2 regions of the Sinorhizobium sp. NG07B genome follow, and region 1 is predicted to be linked to the other one. Evidence: predicted binding sites of a transcription regulator. Region 1 holds the regulator's gene; the other holds the start of a gene.

Region 1 (7,751 bases):
GATCCGAGAGCGGCGTCGAGAGGCGCCGTGGCAACGGCGGTGGAGAGGAGGGCAGGAAGGAAACGAAAAGACGTCATTGTGGGGGCTCAGAGATGTGCGGCAGCACTGTTCGACGTGTAAGCCGCGATAAGCCGCTTCGCGGATGGCATCGTTGAAAATCCGCATCGCTTCGTGCAGGTTCTCCGCGGCTTCGCGCTGTTCTTCGGTCATTATCGTATGAGCCCCTTCATTCCGCGCGCTGACGTATCGTCCGCGACAACGCCGACGTCAACCCGGCCGGGCCGGTGCTCGAAGCAGAACCAGCGTGGCTCGCCCTTGCCGGCAGCGAAGCCGAAGCCGCCCCATTTCGTGCAGCCTGGATGTTCGCAATAGTGCACGTATAGCGTTGTATCGTGCTTGGCCGCGCCTTGCTCGTCGCTCACGTCGTCACCTCATCCTGGCGCTCTGGGCAGGGCGACCAGCCGCGAGTGAAGCCCAGACCCATCGCAATCTGAGCCAGTGCCAGTTGCTCTCGTAGATGCTTGCAGTCGGCGAGGAGCGTCCGGATTGTCGCTTCCGCGTCTCCGCCATGCCAGGCAAGTGCCGATGCGACCTCATCCATCCACGCATCGAATTCGTCGATGTCGGAAGTTTGCTTCTCAGCAGACATGACGTCTCCTTCTCCGCGCACGCAACGGAGTCTTTTACCCCACGGGTTTTCCGATTGGCGGCCGCAACGCCGATGAATGTTCTTATTATGTTCTGGTTTCAGCGAGAGTCAATGCGGTTTGCGTTTGCTCCCAAAACTACTCCATTTGGGCGGCTAGACGCCCACATCGATGGGCGGCATCCTCGCGTTGGAGGATGTAATGGGAAAAGTCTTCGAGTTTGACCCGAAACAGCGCAGCAAGCGTCCTGTGAAGGGTAACGTGCCCGAACGAGCCTGGCCGAACCATCGCGACAAATGGGCACGCAAACAGCAAGGCGGTTCAGTTACCGGCATTGTTGGCGTTGCGGCGATAGCGCTGTTCGCCGCTTCTGAGTTTATACCGCCCATCGTCGGCTGCGACATTAAAGGCAATATCAGCTACCAGACTGGCGAACGCATCTATCACATCCCGGGCCAGGAGTATTACAGCGAGACGCGTATTAGCCTGTTGAACGGCGAATGGTGGTTCTGCTCTGAGGAGGCCGCGCGCGAAGCTGGATGGAGGAAGGCCCATCGATGAGGCTTTTTCCCTGATCCGCGCGTTAATTGCTCATGGCCAGAGCATCCTCGAATAAGCCGCCAGAAGCGCCGCCGGACCCTCTGCCGGCGCGGGTAGAGCCTTGCGTCGCAACGCTCGTCGATCGGCCTCCATCAGGGCGGGACTGGGCCTTCGAGGTGAAGTGGGACGGCTACCGCCTGGCCGTCCATATCGAGACCGGTCGCGTGCGGATCATCACTCGCGGCGGCTACGATTGGACGAGCCGCTTCCCTTCAATCGCTGCCGAGGCGCGGCTTCTTGGGCTGATGACCGCAATCCTCGACGGCGAGGCGGTCGTGCTCGATGAGCACGGCCGCTCTGACTTCGGCATGCTGCAGCGTGCCCTCGGCAGGAAGCCCAGTCTGCACGATCCCCGCGAAATCCTCTTCTTCGCGTTCGATCTCCTCTATCTCGACGGTCGCGACCTGCGCCGGCTGCCACTCAGCGAACGCCGGCGGCTGCTGGAGCCGATCGTCGCCGGCCGTGCCGGTGTCATTCGGCTGTCGGAGGAAGTCGAGGCGAGTGGGGAAGAGTTCTTCCGGATCGCCTGCGAGCACGGCCTCGAGGGGATTGTCGCCAAGCGCCGTGACAAGCCATATCACTCCGGCCGTCGGCCCGACTGGCAGAAGATCAAGTGCGTGCGCAGCGACAGCTTCGTGATCGTCGGCTTCGAGCCGTCAACCGTCCCCGGCGCGATCGGTCGGCTGCTGCTGGCGGCAAGGAGGAGGGGTGAGCTTGTCTATGTCGGCGGCTGCGGAACCGGATGGACGTACGCGGAGTCAGCCAAGCTGCGCGAGCTGCTCGAGGCAATCCGGACGGATTCGCCGGCGGTGAACCTGAAGAGGAAGGGGGCCGTCTTCGTCGAGCCAGTGCTGGTCGCTGAGGCCGAGTATCGCGCCTGGACACAGGATGGCAAGCTCCGGCATCCGTCGTTCAAAGGCATAAGGGAGAGGGCCGACGATGCGACGGTGTTCGAGCTCACAAACTGACGTAAAAATCGGCCCGATGGCGTTTCTGAAAACTCTGAATTCCTCTGAAAAATCAATGTGCCAAAAACGACGGAAAACGAGGTATTTTCGGCCGCTTTTTCAGAAACGATATTGATTTTATTGAAAGTGGAGGGGATTTGCAGTCCTCTGCGTCACCACTCCGCCACGAGGCCTCTCGTGCTCGTAAAATCGAGCGATGGCGGGCGTTTAAAACGAATCCATGTGGAGCGCAAGAGGGAGACGTTCAAAAAAGACGCCCACAAACAGCTTTGAACAGGCCGGAATACGAGAGCGCTTCTTGCCGGTGGCATGGCGGACGCCGAGACCAATAAACGCCGGCCGCAGTAAGCGAGATCACGGAAGGCAAAGAGAACAGTTCTGTCGTCGCGACCGCGCGAAACGACCGCACACAGGATCGGCACAGGAACCCAAATCGGCCTAGTGATAGCGCCGGATCAGACCGACGAGTTTGCCCTGAATTTTCACGCGGTCGGGTCCGAAGATGCGCGTTTCGTAAGCCGGATTCGCCGCTTCCAGTGCGATCGATGCGCCCTTGCGGCGGAATCGCTTCAAGGTTGCCTCCTCGTCGTCGATCAGGGCGACGACGATGTCGCCCGGGCTGGCGGTGCTGGCGTTGCGGATGATCACCGTGTCGCCATCGAGAATGCCCGCCTCGATCATCGAATCGCCCTTGATTTCGAGGGCGTAGTGCTCGCCGCTGCCGATCATCTCGACCGGCACGGAAATCTCGTGCGTATTGTTCTGAATGGCCGAAATCGGCACGCCGGCGGCGATCCGGCCCATGACCGGCACTGTCATAGACGCGCTCTCGACCGGTGGCGTTGGCGCCGGCTTCGGTGCCGGGGGCTTGCCGAGGCTGCCCTCGATGACGCTCGGCGAGAAGCCGCGCCGCGGCTGGGCTGGGCTCGAATAGGCTTCCGGCAGCTTGATGACCTCGAGCGCTCGGGCCCGATTGGGTAGCCGGCGAATGAAACCGCGTTCTTCCAGCGCAGTGATCAGCCGGTGGATGCCCGATTTCGACGCAAGATCGAGCGCATCTTTCATCTCGTCGAAGGAGGGCGGGACCCCGGATTCCTTCATCCGTTCATGAATGAACAGAAGCAATTCCTGTTGCTTGCGGGTCAGCATGCGCGTCACTCCAGATTCGCGAAACAAATCAAGAACAGAAACTATCCGTTCCATATGTGTTCCGCAAGCACTTAATATTCCGTGAACTCATGCGTCGAGGCGCGTCCGCTATCAGGGCGGCACGGACGGTTTGCGGGTTTCGATGGTGGTGAAGACTTGCGTGCGGCAAGCGTCACACATAGGCGAGCGTTTGCTCACCTTTGACGACGCTGTGCATCGTCTTGACAAGCCGTCCTAGTAGGCGAGGCGCAGCCCGCCGGGGCTAAGAACGTCGAAGTCGGGTTCAGGGTAGGGGCCGTACCACTGGGTGTAGGTCGTGTTGCCCGTAGCGCCTGTCGTGGCGCATCCTGAAAGTGTGAGAAGAGCGATTAAGGCGGCGGCGATCAGAGATTTGAGAGGCATGGTAGTCCCCACTTGCGGGAGTTGCCGATATGCAATGATGCCAGGTGCTAAGTCTCTCTCAAATCAGGCTCTTTGGCAAGCGAGGGGCAAGGCGGGAAGACGGCACATCGGGTGGAAAACACCGCTCCCTCTGACTTCGGGTCGCTCGCTTCTTAACGGAATTCGCGTTCGCAATGGGTCTGCTGCGAATACAGTCTGAAGTGGTGGTCGTCCGAGGGTGACGAGCCACGTCGGATCGGCCCGCTACAGAGATGTCGCTGATGTCTTAGCGATGTTCTGTTACCTATGTCTCCGGGTCGGACAAAGGTCGTTTGGTGGAGTCGAAGGGAGTCGAACCCTCGACCTCCGCAGTGCGATTGCGGCGCTCTCCCAACTGAGCTACGACCCCAGCCGTTCACCTATATAGGCGGATTTGAGCGCCCGCGCCAGTCCCTCCCGGCGTCTCGCGTGGGGAGGATCGGGGCCGTCGTGGATGTCACTCGAGGAGAATTTGCTTGAGCGTCGCGGCGTCCTCGATGAAGGCGGCGGGATCGTCATTGGCGACGAATTCCAGCATTGCAAAGCGTCGCCCGGTCCAGCGCGATGCGGGGAGGGCCGTGAGGACGCTTCGCCAATAGTCGGATGCCGATGCCAGGGGAAAACGGTTGCGATTTCGATCCCAGGCGAAGACGTGGACATGAGATACATGCTGACCGATGCGGGCGACCTCTGCGAGCGCCTCGCCGAGCTCCAGCCCGGGCCGCGGCTGCCAATAGAGATAAACATTGTCGTGGGCGATCGCGTCGATCAGGCGGCTTGCCGAGTCGGTCGTGTCAGTCAGCGATTGCGGGTGATATTCCAGCGAGACGGTCACGCGGTGGCGCGCGGCTTCGGCGCCCATGTCGCGGATCGCCTTTGCGGCATCACGTCTTTCGCCTGCGCTGTAGTCCTTTGAATCGCGCCGGCGGGTGCCTGGCCAGATGCGGATATTCGAGGCACCGAGTGCAATCGCGCTCTCGAGCGCACGCCTGAATTCGATGAGGTCGTCAGTCGGTGGCGCGACATAGGATCCGTAGGATGTCGTCAGTTCGGCCCTTGCGCTGAGGAGCCCGACGATCCGGGCGTTGGACGTGTCGCCCGGAGCAATATGAGCGTCGCCTGCCCATTCGATCGCCGCAAGACCGGCGCTCCGGGCTAAGCCGACGATTTTTTCCGGAGGCAAGCTCCTGAAGGTGACGGTGCAGAGCCCCGGTTCGAAATCGCTCATGCCATGCGCTCCAGGTCGTGCTTGCGGACTTCGAACAGCAGCTGCCGGCCTTCCAGAAAGCGCTCGATTTCGTCGACGGCCATTTCGCCGAGTCGCGTCCTCTCAAGTCCGATGGCGCCGGCAATGTGCGGCGTTAGGAAGACGTTCGGCAAATCATAGAAAGGCGACGTTCCTTCCGGCACCTCGGGATCCGTCACGTCGATGACGGCATTGATTGCGCCCGTCTTCAGCCGGTCTATCAGTGCGGCCTCGTCCACGAGCGCACCCCGCGCCGTATTGATCAGTGTCGCACCGTTCTTCATCAGGGACAGCCGCCGCCCGTCGATCATGTGCTGGGTCTCGGGCAGAGAAGGCGCATGCAGCGAGACTATATCCGAATGCGCCATCAGCGTCTCGAGATCGGCTTTTTCGACACCGATAGCCGAAGCGCTTTCTTCCCCGACCAAGGGATCGTAGAGCAGCACCCGATAATCGAAGGGGCGAAGCAGGTCGATCACCCGCCTTCCGATCCGCGAGGCGCCAACGATGCCGATGGTGCGGCGGTAGTTTCCAATAGCCTGCCCCTGCAGCAGCTGGATGCGCTGACGCCCTCTGTCGGCGGCATAAAGGTCGCGGAAGCGAAAAACGTGCTTGCCCGAAAAAATGATTGCCGCCAGCGTGAACTCCGCGACCGGCACGGCGTTGGCTTCGGCCGCATGGCTGACGGTGATTCCTGCATCGAACACGGACAAATCGATCAGGTCCTTGACCGTTCCTGCCGCATGGACGATGAGCCGAAGACGAGGGGCCGATCGAAGGGCGTTCGCATCGAAGCTCGGGGCGCCCCAGCCGGTCACCAGGATCTCCGCTTCGGCGAGCAAGCGGCTTCCCCGGCCGTCGCCGAAAACGGTCATGGGTTGCCGATCGAGTATGCGAGCGAGACGGTCTATGCGTGCGAAAAGTTCCGGTGTGAGTACGTGTTCCGTCCTTTCGGGCTGCATCGCGAAGGCAATCGCCGGGGGGGTCATGACATGCGTCCCGGCGCTTGCATGGCGCTGACCCTTACGCCCTCTTCGGCGACGGTGCGCAGTTCGGCGATCTCGGGGACAGCGGGCGGACCTTCCCAATCGCCCGACACGGCCGAGATGTCGCGAACGGCCAGCACGGCGCAGCGGAGAATAGTCTCACCGGCGGGGATCGTGCCGCGCAATTGCGGCACCAGGGTCTTTGCGGCGATGAGATTGGTATTGGGCGCCGCCTTCTGTGCCAGACCTTGGCGCGTGACTGTCGAGCCGAGGTCGTGGATTCCGCTGAAGTCCTCTTTGCCGATGGCATAGGCCCAACCCGCCTGTGCGGAAAGTGTATCGGCTTCGAAGTCCCGTCTGGCAATGGCAAAGCCGCCCTCGGCAGTTTCAAGCGGCCGCGGCGTCGTGATCCTGTGCACCCGGACATGCCAGGGCGTGGCCGGCAGCAGCCAGGTCTCGACGGAGACGTCCGGCCAGGGCGACCACCTCGCAAAGAGCACGTTACCGGCAAGCCGTGCTTCCTCGTTCGCCTCGCGCACACGGTAGTGAATGCCGTCGTCGCTGAAGGCCAGCATCGAATCGAAGGAGCCTCCGCTGAAGGCCCGCTCGTCGCTCTCGACGCTGAAGCCGTAACGCGTCGAGTAGGCGAATTTCGCGTATTTTTCCGAGCCGAACCGCATTTGCCGGTTCTCCTGCCCGGAGGAAAGCGCCACGACGTCGCCCTTGGCGGGCATCATCACCATGCCAGGATGGGGGAGCGCCACCGGGTCGGGCGACGGGCTCGGGGCCGTTTCCTGGGAAGTCCAGAACGGATGGTTCTTGGAAACAGCGAGCGGCAGGAAGGCCTTGAACGCCCAGTAGGGAGAGCCCGCTGAATTGTAGTTTTCCGACATCAACAGGTTCGGATAGCCGTAACCGACCGACAGCACGCCGTCCCGATGGGTGATCGGTTTGTCCGCCCACCATCTGAGGTGGCGAAGGCAAAGGCCCTTGATCTCGCCCCAGGGCAGCGCCTCGAGATCGGCAAAGGCGAGCGCCGACCAGAAGCTGGCGCAGGCGAAGCGATAGGTGAGGCTGCGGCCGAAGGGGACGGTCGCTCCGTCCTCGGCGAACCAGTGGCGAAAATCCTGGGCAAAGGCCAGCGCACGCTCGCGATAGCGCCTGGCATAGTCATCCTCGACGAGGCGCGAATAGATGAGGCCGTAGAAGTGCATCGCAAACGGGATGTAATGGTCGACACGCCGCACATTGCCGTCCCGATACCATCCGTCCGCTATGTAAAATCCGTCGAGTTCCGAGAGATAGGCATCGGTCAGGCTGCGGTCGTAGTCGATACCGAGCCGATCGAGTGCGATGTCGACGAGGATACGGAAGAACTTCCAATTGTTTTCGGCATAATCGAACTCTCGCGCCCGGAGCAGATAGGTGACGAGGTTGTCTCTTGCCCGGCCGCTTAGCGGGTCCCACAGTTTCTCCGGGATCAGGGTAAGGGTGAAGCCGAGGGCGGCGAGTTCGACCATGCGCTGGTCGCGGTTGCCGACATTGCCCCAGAACTCCGGATGGTTCGGGTCGGTGCCGTTTGCGATGCCCTCGACATAGCGGCGCCAATGGGGGAAATCGCCGCCGGCGGCGGCAAACGGTGCAAGCCCCCAAAGCGGCCGCGCGAAGCCCTCGAGATCGGCTGCGGCCCGGTCGAAGTGGGCGGCGGCGGCATCGAGGCGGACGCGCGCGTTCC
Region 2 (7,751 bases), 550 kb from region 1:
ACGATCGCAAGCAGCGTCAGGATGTTGATCGAGAAGCCGGCGAGATAGATCGCCGCCACCGTTCCGACAAGCGCAATCGGCATGCTGATCGTCGGGATCAGCGTCGCGCGCCAGTCGAGCAGGAATAGATAGATGACGAGCGTGACGATGAAGACGGCGACGACCAGCGCGATCTCCACCTCATGGATTGCGCCATTGATGAACACCGCATCGTCGCTGGTGATCTTGAGCTCGGTGCCCGCCGGCAGGATGTCCGAGGAGATCGTATCGACCACCTTGCGCACGCCTTCGGAAATATCGACGGTGTTCGACTGCGCCTGGCGGATGATGCCGAGACCGATGCCCTGGCGGCCATTGGAGCGCAACGCCGAACTCCCGGTGTCCGGGCCGAGCGTCACCGTCGCCACGTCGCGCAGCCGGACATTGCTGCCGAGGATCAGGTTCTCGAACTGCTCGGGCGTCTGCAGGTCCGCAGTCGCCCGGACCGAGATCTCCTGGCTGGCGCTCGTCAGCGAGCCGGCCGGGACGTCGTAGGAAGCATTCGCCAGCGCCTCGCGCAAATTGGCGACGGTGACGCCGCGCCCGGCGAGCTTCGCCTGGTTGAGGTCGATGCGGAAGATCTTCTCCTGGTCGCCATAGACGGTGACATCGGCAACGCCCTCGACGGCCGCCAGCCGGTCGCTAATCTCGTTCTCGACCAGCAGCGTCATGTCCTCCATCGACATGGTGTCGGAGGTCAGCGCCAGGCGCATGATCGGCTGGCTGTCGGAATCGGCCTTGACAATGCGCGGCTCTTCCACGTCGTCCGGCAGCTGGCCGCTGATTCGGCCGAGCGCATCGCGAATGTCGTTCGCCGCCTGGCCGATGTCGGTCGTGTCGGAAAATTCGAGCGTCACGCGGCTGCGGCCGAAGGACGACGACGAGGAAATGCCCTTGATGCCCTGGACGCGCGACACCGCACCTTCGATGACCGAGGTCACCTCGCGATCGATGGTCTCGGGCGAGGCGCCCTCGAACTCCGTCGTCACCGATATGACCGGCTGGTCGACCTGCGGCAGCTCGCGGATCTCGATGCCGTTCCAGGCGGCAAGCCCCGCGACCACGATCAGCATGTTGACGACGAGTGCGAAAATCGGCCGGCGGATAAAGAGCGCGGTGAAGCCGGTCTTGCCGCCCTGCCCGCCGGGGTGACCACCAATGCCGATGTTCATTGCGCGTCCCCCGCCACCTTCTGCTCGCGTTCGGGGCTTGCCTCGCCGGCTATGCGCACCGCGCCGCCGTCGCGAAGCCGCTGCACACCCTCGGTGACGATGCGGTCACCCTCGGCGATCTGCGCCTCGACCAGCACCTTGTCGGGATTGCGCTGGATGATCTTGATCGGCACGCGCTGGCTCTTGTCGCCGCTGACGCGCCAGATATAGGAGCCTTCCGAGCTCCACTGGATAGACAGCGGGTCGACGGTCGGATAGCGATCGCCGTCAAAGGCCATCGTGACCGAGAAGGACATGCCGGCACGCAGCATGTCGTCCGGATTTTCGATCCGCGCCCGCACCCGGAGCGTGCGGCTTGCCTGATCGAGGCGGTTGTCGATCGCATGAATGGCGCCGGTGAGCTGGCGGCCGGGTTGCGCCACCGCATTCGCGGTGACCGGCTGCCCCACGGAAATCTTGCTGGCGAAGCGTTCCGGCACCCAGAAATCGACCAGGATCTGCGACCGGTCATCGACGACGGCGATCGGCGTCGACGTGGTGACGTAGTCGCCGACATTGACGGTGATGATGCCGACGATGCCCTTCGAAGGCGCCACGACGTCGCGCCGCTTGAGATCGAGCTCAGCCGTCCTCAGCGCCAGTTCGGCGGCCTGCATGGCGATCTCGGCGTCGCGGATCTCGACCGCGGTAACCGCGCGGGCCGTTCCGAGATTGCGATAGCGCTCGACCTTTTCCCGGGCGCTGTCGCGCGTCAGCCGGGCCTGCTCGGCGGCAATCATCTGCTCGTCGCTGTCGAGCCGCGCGATCACCTGGCCCTCCTCGATCCTGTCGCCGGATTTTACCAGGATTTCCGTCAGATTACCCGTGGAAGCGGGCGTCACGGTCACCGAGCGGATTGCTTCGCCATTGCCGATGGCGTTCAGCCTATTGTTGACGATCGCGCTCTCAGCCGGCCTGACGACCACGAGCGCCGCGTCCGAGAAGCCGCGCCCACCTTCTCCGCGCCCGCCGTTGCGGGGGCCACCGGCTCCCTCGCCGCCCGCAGATCCGGAGAGCGCATCGATCAGCGGATGCGAAACACCAATCGCCCCCAGCGTTTCACCCGCTCCGGGGGCAAAGCGCACCCAGGCGGCTCCCCCGACGACGAGTACGAGGAGGCTGACCGCCAGTTGCTTCAAAAAGCGCATGCATGTCTCCGAATAAGATACGCGCTCCAGCGCGGCGCGTACCGGCGGAACGTTCCGAGTTGCCGCAAGTATCATTGTTTGCGCGCCTTCGGGCAATCTCGGAACGCCATCATTACGCATTTGTAATGAAAGCAGAATTTGTTGTCCGCATCATGGCGCCCCCGCATGCCGGCGCTCGTCGATCGCTGTTTACAGCCGCCGCGGCTCGGCTATTCTGCCTCATGAAACCGGACGTTGAAAAAGGGGGGAGAAAGCACATGTGCGATGCATGCGTGATCGAATCGGTAAAGCAGCAAATGTTGTCGCGGCGCAGCTTCTTCCGCGCCGCCGCTGTCGCATCGGCGGGCGCCGCGGCCGCCGGCATGGGGGTCGCGCCGCCGGCGCTTGCCACCGGCCATACGAGCGTCACCGACCTCACCCATGAACTCCATGAGGAGTTTCCGACCTTCTTCGGCCAGCAGCAGTTCTTCCGCGAGCAGAAGTTCAACTTTGCCGAACATACGTTCAACCTGTTCGAGCTCCGGGTGAACGAACATACCGGCACCCATGTCGATGCGCCGCTGCATTTCTCCGCCGACGGCCTCTCGGTCGCGGAACTGCCGGTCGAAAAACTCCTCGTGCCGCTCTGCATCGTCGACATTCGCGAGAGGGCGGCAGCCGACCCGGACGCGCAGGTCACACCCGAGGACATCAAGGCGTGGATCGCCGCCAATGGCGATGTTCCGGAGAATGCCTGCGTCGCCATGCTTTCCGGTTGGACGGCCCATCTCGGCACGGAGAAGTTCCGCAACGCCGACGCCGAGGGCAAGCTGCACTTCCCCGGCTTCCATGTCGACGCAGCCAAGTTTCTGCTCCAGGAAACGAAGGCTGCCGGCATTGCCGTCGACACGCTCTCGCTCGATCACGGCATATCTCCTGACTTCGCCACCCACCGCGCCTGGCTGCCGGAGGGTCGCTGGGGGCTGGAAGCCGCCGCCAATCTCGACAAGCTACCGGCCAAGGGCGCAACGCTCGTCCTCGGCGCGCCGAAGCACCGCGGCGGCACCGGCGGGCCGGCGCGCGTTTTCGCCCTCGTTTAGAACCTCGGAAGGAAGCATCATGAGCACCGTTGCGCCGCCGTCCGACCCCGAATCGAACCTGCGCGTCAAGGCGGTTTTCGACGACATCCGCGCCACGCGGAAATCGGACTTCATCAACAATATGTGGCTGTGGCTCGCCTTCGATCCGGACCTGCTGGAACGCACCTGGGCGGAGGTCAAGGCGGTGATGGCGACGCCCTCGGCGCTCGATCCGCTGGTCAAGGAGATGCTGTACATCGCAGTTTCCGTCAGCAATGGCTGCGGCTATTGCATCCACTCGCACACCGCCGCCGCCAAGGCAAAGGGGATGAGCGAAGCCGAGCATGCCGATCTGCTGCGCGTCATTTCGCTTGCCGCCAAGACCAACCAGCTGGCGACCGCGCTGCAGGTCCCGGTCGATCCGGCCTTCGACGCCACGGCCGAACGATAGCGACATCGAAACACCAGCGCTGAAAACGCCTGTCTTTCCACAGGTTTGCAGAAATCCGACGAGACTCCGGAATAAAAGAAGAACATCCTTTCTGGCCTTTCGGTCCCGAATCACTACATTGGGCCGCATGAGCAAAGGTTTCGACGACATCCCCTTCTTCGACGAGGAGCCGGCGCCGCGCAAACCCGCCCCTGCCGCCGGCGGCATCGCGGCGCGCGCCATGGCTGCCCGCGACAAGGCGCAACGGCCGGACTATCTCTCCGGTCTCAACTCGGAACAGCGCGAAGCCGTCGAAACGCTGGAGGGCCCGGTGCTCGTGCTTGCCGGCGCCGGCACCGGCAAGACGCGCGTGCTGACCACCCGCATCGCCCATATCCTGTCGACCGGCCGCGCCTATCCCTCGCAGATCCTCGCCGTGACCTTCACCAACAAGGCGGCGCGCGAGATGAAGGAGCGCATCGGCGTGCTCGTCGGCCATGCGGTCGAAGGCATGCCCTGGCTCGGCACCTTCCACTCGATCGGTGTCAAGCTCTTGCGCCGCCATGCCGAACTCGTGGGGCTGAGATCCGATTTCACCATCCTCGACACCGACGACGTCGTGCGGCTGATCAAGCAGCTTATCCAGGCCGAAGGGCTGGACGACAAGCGTTGGCAGGCCAAGCAATTCGCCGCCATGATCGACACCTGGAAGAACAAGGGCCTCGATCCGGCGCATATCCCCGAGGGCGACGCCCGCGCCTTCGCGAACGGCAAGGGCCGCGAGCTCTACGCCGCCTACCAGAACCGCCTGGTGACGCTAAACGCCTGCGACTTCGGCGACCTGCTGCTGCACCCGATCCGCATGTTCCGCGCCAATCCGGACGTGCTCAAGGATTATCACGACAAGTTCCGCTATATCCTCGTCGACGAGTACCAGGATACCAACACGGCGCAATATATGTGGCTGCGGCTCTTGGCGCAGCGGCCGCAGAGCGGCAAGGCCGTCGTGAGAGAAACGCCTGCGGGCGAAGCCCGAGCCAGCCAAGGCTGGCCGGACGACGTTTCGTCCGCCCCCGCGGAGCGCAGCCGCGCAGGCGGCGACAGCGTGAGCGCAAACAAACAGCAGCAGATAAACATCTGCTGCGTCGGCGACGACGACCAGTCGATATACGGCTGGCGCGGCGCCGAGGTCGACAATATCCTCCGTTTTGAGAAGGACTTCCCGGGCGCCAAGGTCATCAAGCTCGAGCGCAACTACCGCTCGACCGAGCATATCCTCGGCACCGCCGCGCATCTGATCGCCCACAATGAGGGCCGGCTCGGCAAGACACTCTTCACCGAACGCAGCCACCCGGACGACGAGAAGGTGCATGTGCACGCCGCCTGGGATTCCGAAGAGGAAGCCCGCGCCGTCGGCGAGGAGATCGAACAGCTCCAGCGCCAGAAGCACAATCTGAACGACATTGCGATCCTGGTGCGCGCCTCCTTCCAGATGCGCGAGTTCGAAGACCGCTTCGTCACCCTCGGCCTCAATTATCGCGTCATCGGCGGCCCGCGCTTCTACGAGCGGCTCGAAATCCGCGACGCCATGGCATATTTCCGCCTCGTCTGCCAGCCGGCCGACGATCTCGCCTTCGAGCGCATCGTCAACACGCCGAAACGAGGCCTCGGCGACACCACCGTTCGAACCCTGCACGACTATGCCCGCGCCCGCGACATTCCGATGCTCGCCGCCGCAACCGAGATCATCGAGACCGACGAGTTGAAGCCGAAGGCGCGCAAGGCGCTGTTCGACGTCGTCACCGATTTCCGCCGCTGGCAGACCTTGCTCGAAACGACGCCGCACACGGAGCTTGCCGAACAGATCTTGGATGAGAGTGGCTATACGGCGATGTGGCAGGCGGACAAGTCGGCCGAAGCGCCGGGGCGGCTTGAAAACCTCAAGGAACTCATCCGCTCGATGGAGGCCTTCGAATCAATGCGCGGCTTCCTGGAGCATGTCGCGCTCGTCATGGATGCCGAGCAGAACGAGGACATGGATGCCGTGTCGATCATGACGCTGCACTCGGCCAAGGGCCTGGAATTCGACACCGTCTTCCTGCCGGGCTGGGAGGAAGGTCTCTTTCCGCATCAGCGGGCACTCGACGAGGGCGGCCGCGCCGGGCTCGAAGAGGAACGCCGCCTCGCCTATGTCGGGATCACCCGCGCCAAGCGCCGCTGTCACATCTGGTTCGTCTCGAACCGCCGCATTCACGGCCTCTGGCAGTCGACGATGCCGTCGCGCTTCCTCGACGAACTGCCGGTCGACCATGTCGAGGTCGCCGAGCAGGACGTCTCCTATGGCGGCTACAATCGCGGCGGCTATGGCCAATCCCGCTTCGACAAGGCCGATCCGTTCGAGAACAGCTACCAGACGCCCGGCTGGAAGCGCGCCCAGCAGCACCGCTCGGACGCCACCCGCGACAATTGGGGCAGCCGCTCCGGCCATGCCGTCGAACGCATCGGCTACGGCGAGTCAGGTCCCCGCACCCGCACCATCGAGGGCGAGCTCGTCGCCAAGTCGACGACTGCGGAACCGTCCCGCTTCAGCGTCGGCGACCGCGTCTTCCATCTGAAATTCGGCAACGGCAACATTGCCGCGGTCGAAGGCAACAAGCTGACGATCGATTTCGACCGCGCCGGACAGAAGCGCGTGCTGGAGGGGTTTGTGGAAAGAGTGTGACGCGCCCCCTCAGATCACCATCCGATACATCACGAAGCCCGACTTCTCCGCCACCTTGTCGTAGAGCCGCATCGCCTTGAGGTTGGTCTCGTGGGTCAGCCAGTAGACCCGCGAGGTGCCGGCGCGTCGCGCTGCTTCGAAGACCCCGTTGATCAGCGCCTCGCCGACCCCTCTGCCGCGGGCTGCCTCGTTGATGAAGAGGTCCTGGAGATAGCAGTTCGGCTGGATTGCCGTGGTGGTGCGGTGAAAGATGAAGTGGGTGAGCCCGACCAACCGGCCCTTGTTCTCGGCAACCAGGGCATGCATCGGTTCATAGGCATCGAAGAAGCGCGACCAGGTCATATGGGTGATGTCGGGAGCGAGTGCGGCTTCGCCCGAACGTCCGTAAAAGGCGTTGTAGCCCTCCCAGAGCAGCAGCCACTGGTCGTAGTCGCCCCGGACGACCGGGCGGATGGAAAGGTTTTCACTCATCGTCGAACCCACCGGAAAGGCCGTTGCGGGGGCGCCAGCATAACCCTTGATTTCGGCAAGGTCTATCTGGCAGCCGCATGCCGTCGATCACTGATTTTCATCCGAAGGGGCCCTTGCTGCGCTTTCTCCTTTCGCGCGCCGCATCAGCGCGATCACCTCGGCGTCGGTGGTTTGCTCGAAATCGTCGTAATAGATGCTGACCGCATGAAAGGGATGAGGCGTTGCGAGGCAGACGACCCGGTCCACTTGACGGCGAAGGCCGGCGATTGCACTCGGCGGAGCCACCGGGACGGCCACGACAAGTGCCGCAGCGCCCGCCTTCCGGAGCGCCTGGACGGCGGCCCTCACCGTGCCGCCGGTGGCAATCCCGTCGTCGACGAGGATGACCTTGCGCCTTGCCGGAGAAATGCGCGGCCGGTCGCCGAGGTAAAGTTCGCGGCGGCGCTCCAGTTCCAGGCGCTGACGCGACACCTCGGCATCGATATATTCCTGTGAGGGTTTGACCAGGCGCATGACCTCGGCGTTGAGCACCAGTTGCGGTTCGTCGCCATCGACGAGCGCGCCGAGGCCGAACTCGGCCTGTCCGGGAGCGCCGATCTTCCGTACGATCAGCAGTTCGAGCGGAGCACCGAGGACCGTCGCCACCTCGAAGGCAACCGGCACGCCGCCGCG

The links. The regulator LexA, encoded in region 1, represses DNA repair genes until DNA is damaged. The targets are predictions, from matches to a motif close to TGTTCNNNNTGTGTTCNG.
Region 2: the regulator LexA is predicted to act here: its motif matches at 3,975-3,992, upstream of CO664_RS05425 (UvrD-helicase domain-containing protein).

Annotation. Positions count from the first base shown of each region.
Region 1 is NZ_NWTD01000001.1:1,673,870-1,681,620, reverse strand. It holds gene CO664_RS08055 (hypothetical protein) at 210-422, opposite strand; gene CO664_RS08050 (hypothetical protein) at 419-649, opposite strand; gene CO664_RS08045 (hypothetical protein) at 849-1,208, shown strand; gene ligD (non-homologous end-joining DNA ligase) at 1,241-2,215, shown strand; gene lexA (transcriptional repressor LexA) at 2,654-3,364, opposite strand; gene CO664_RS30630 (hypothetical protein) at 3,599-3,766, opposite strand; tRNA gene CO664_RS08025 (tRNA-Ala) at 4,079-4,154, opposite strand; gene CO664_RS08020 (sugar phosphate isomerase/epimerase) at 4,242-5,012, opposite strand; gene CO664_RS08015 (hydroxyacid dehydrogenase) at 5,009-6,019, opposite strand; gene CO664_RS08010 (DUF2264 domain-containing protein) at 6,016-7,751, opposite strand, start outside.
Region 2 is NZ_NWTD01000001.1:1,123,842-1,131,592, reverse strand. It holds gene CO664_RS05445 (efflux RND transporter permease subunit) at 1-1,211, opposite strand, end outside; gene CO664_RS05440 (efflux RND transporter periplasmic adaptor subunit) at 1,208-2,398, opposite strand; gene CO664_RS05435 (cyclase family protein) at 2,656-3,477, shown strand; gene CO664_RS05430 (carboxymuconolactone decarboxylase family protein) at 3,497-3,907, shown strand; gene CO664_RS05425 (UvrD-helicase domain-containing protein) at 4,035-6,608, shown strand; gene CO664_RS05420 (GNAT family N-acetyltransferase) at 6,618-7,079, opposite strand; gene CO664_RS05415 (phosphoribosyltransferase family protein) at 7,167-7,751, opposite strand, start outside.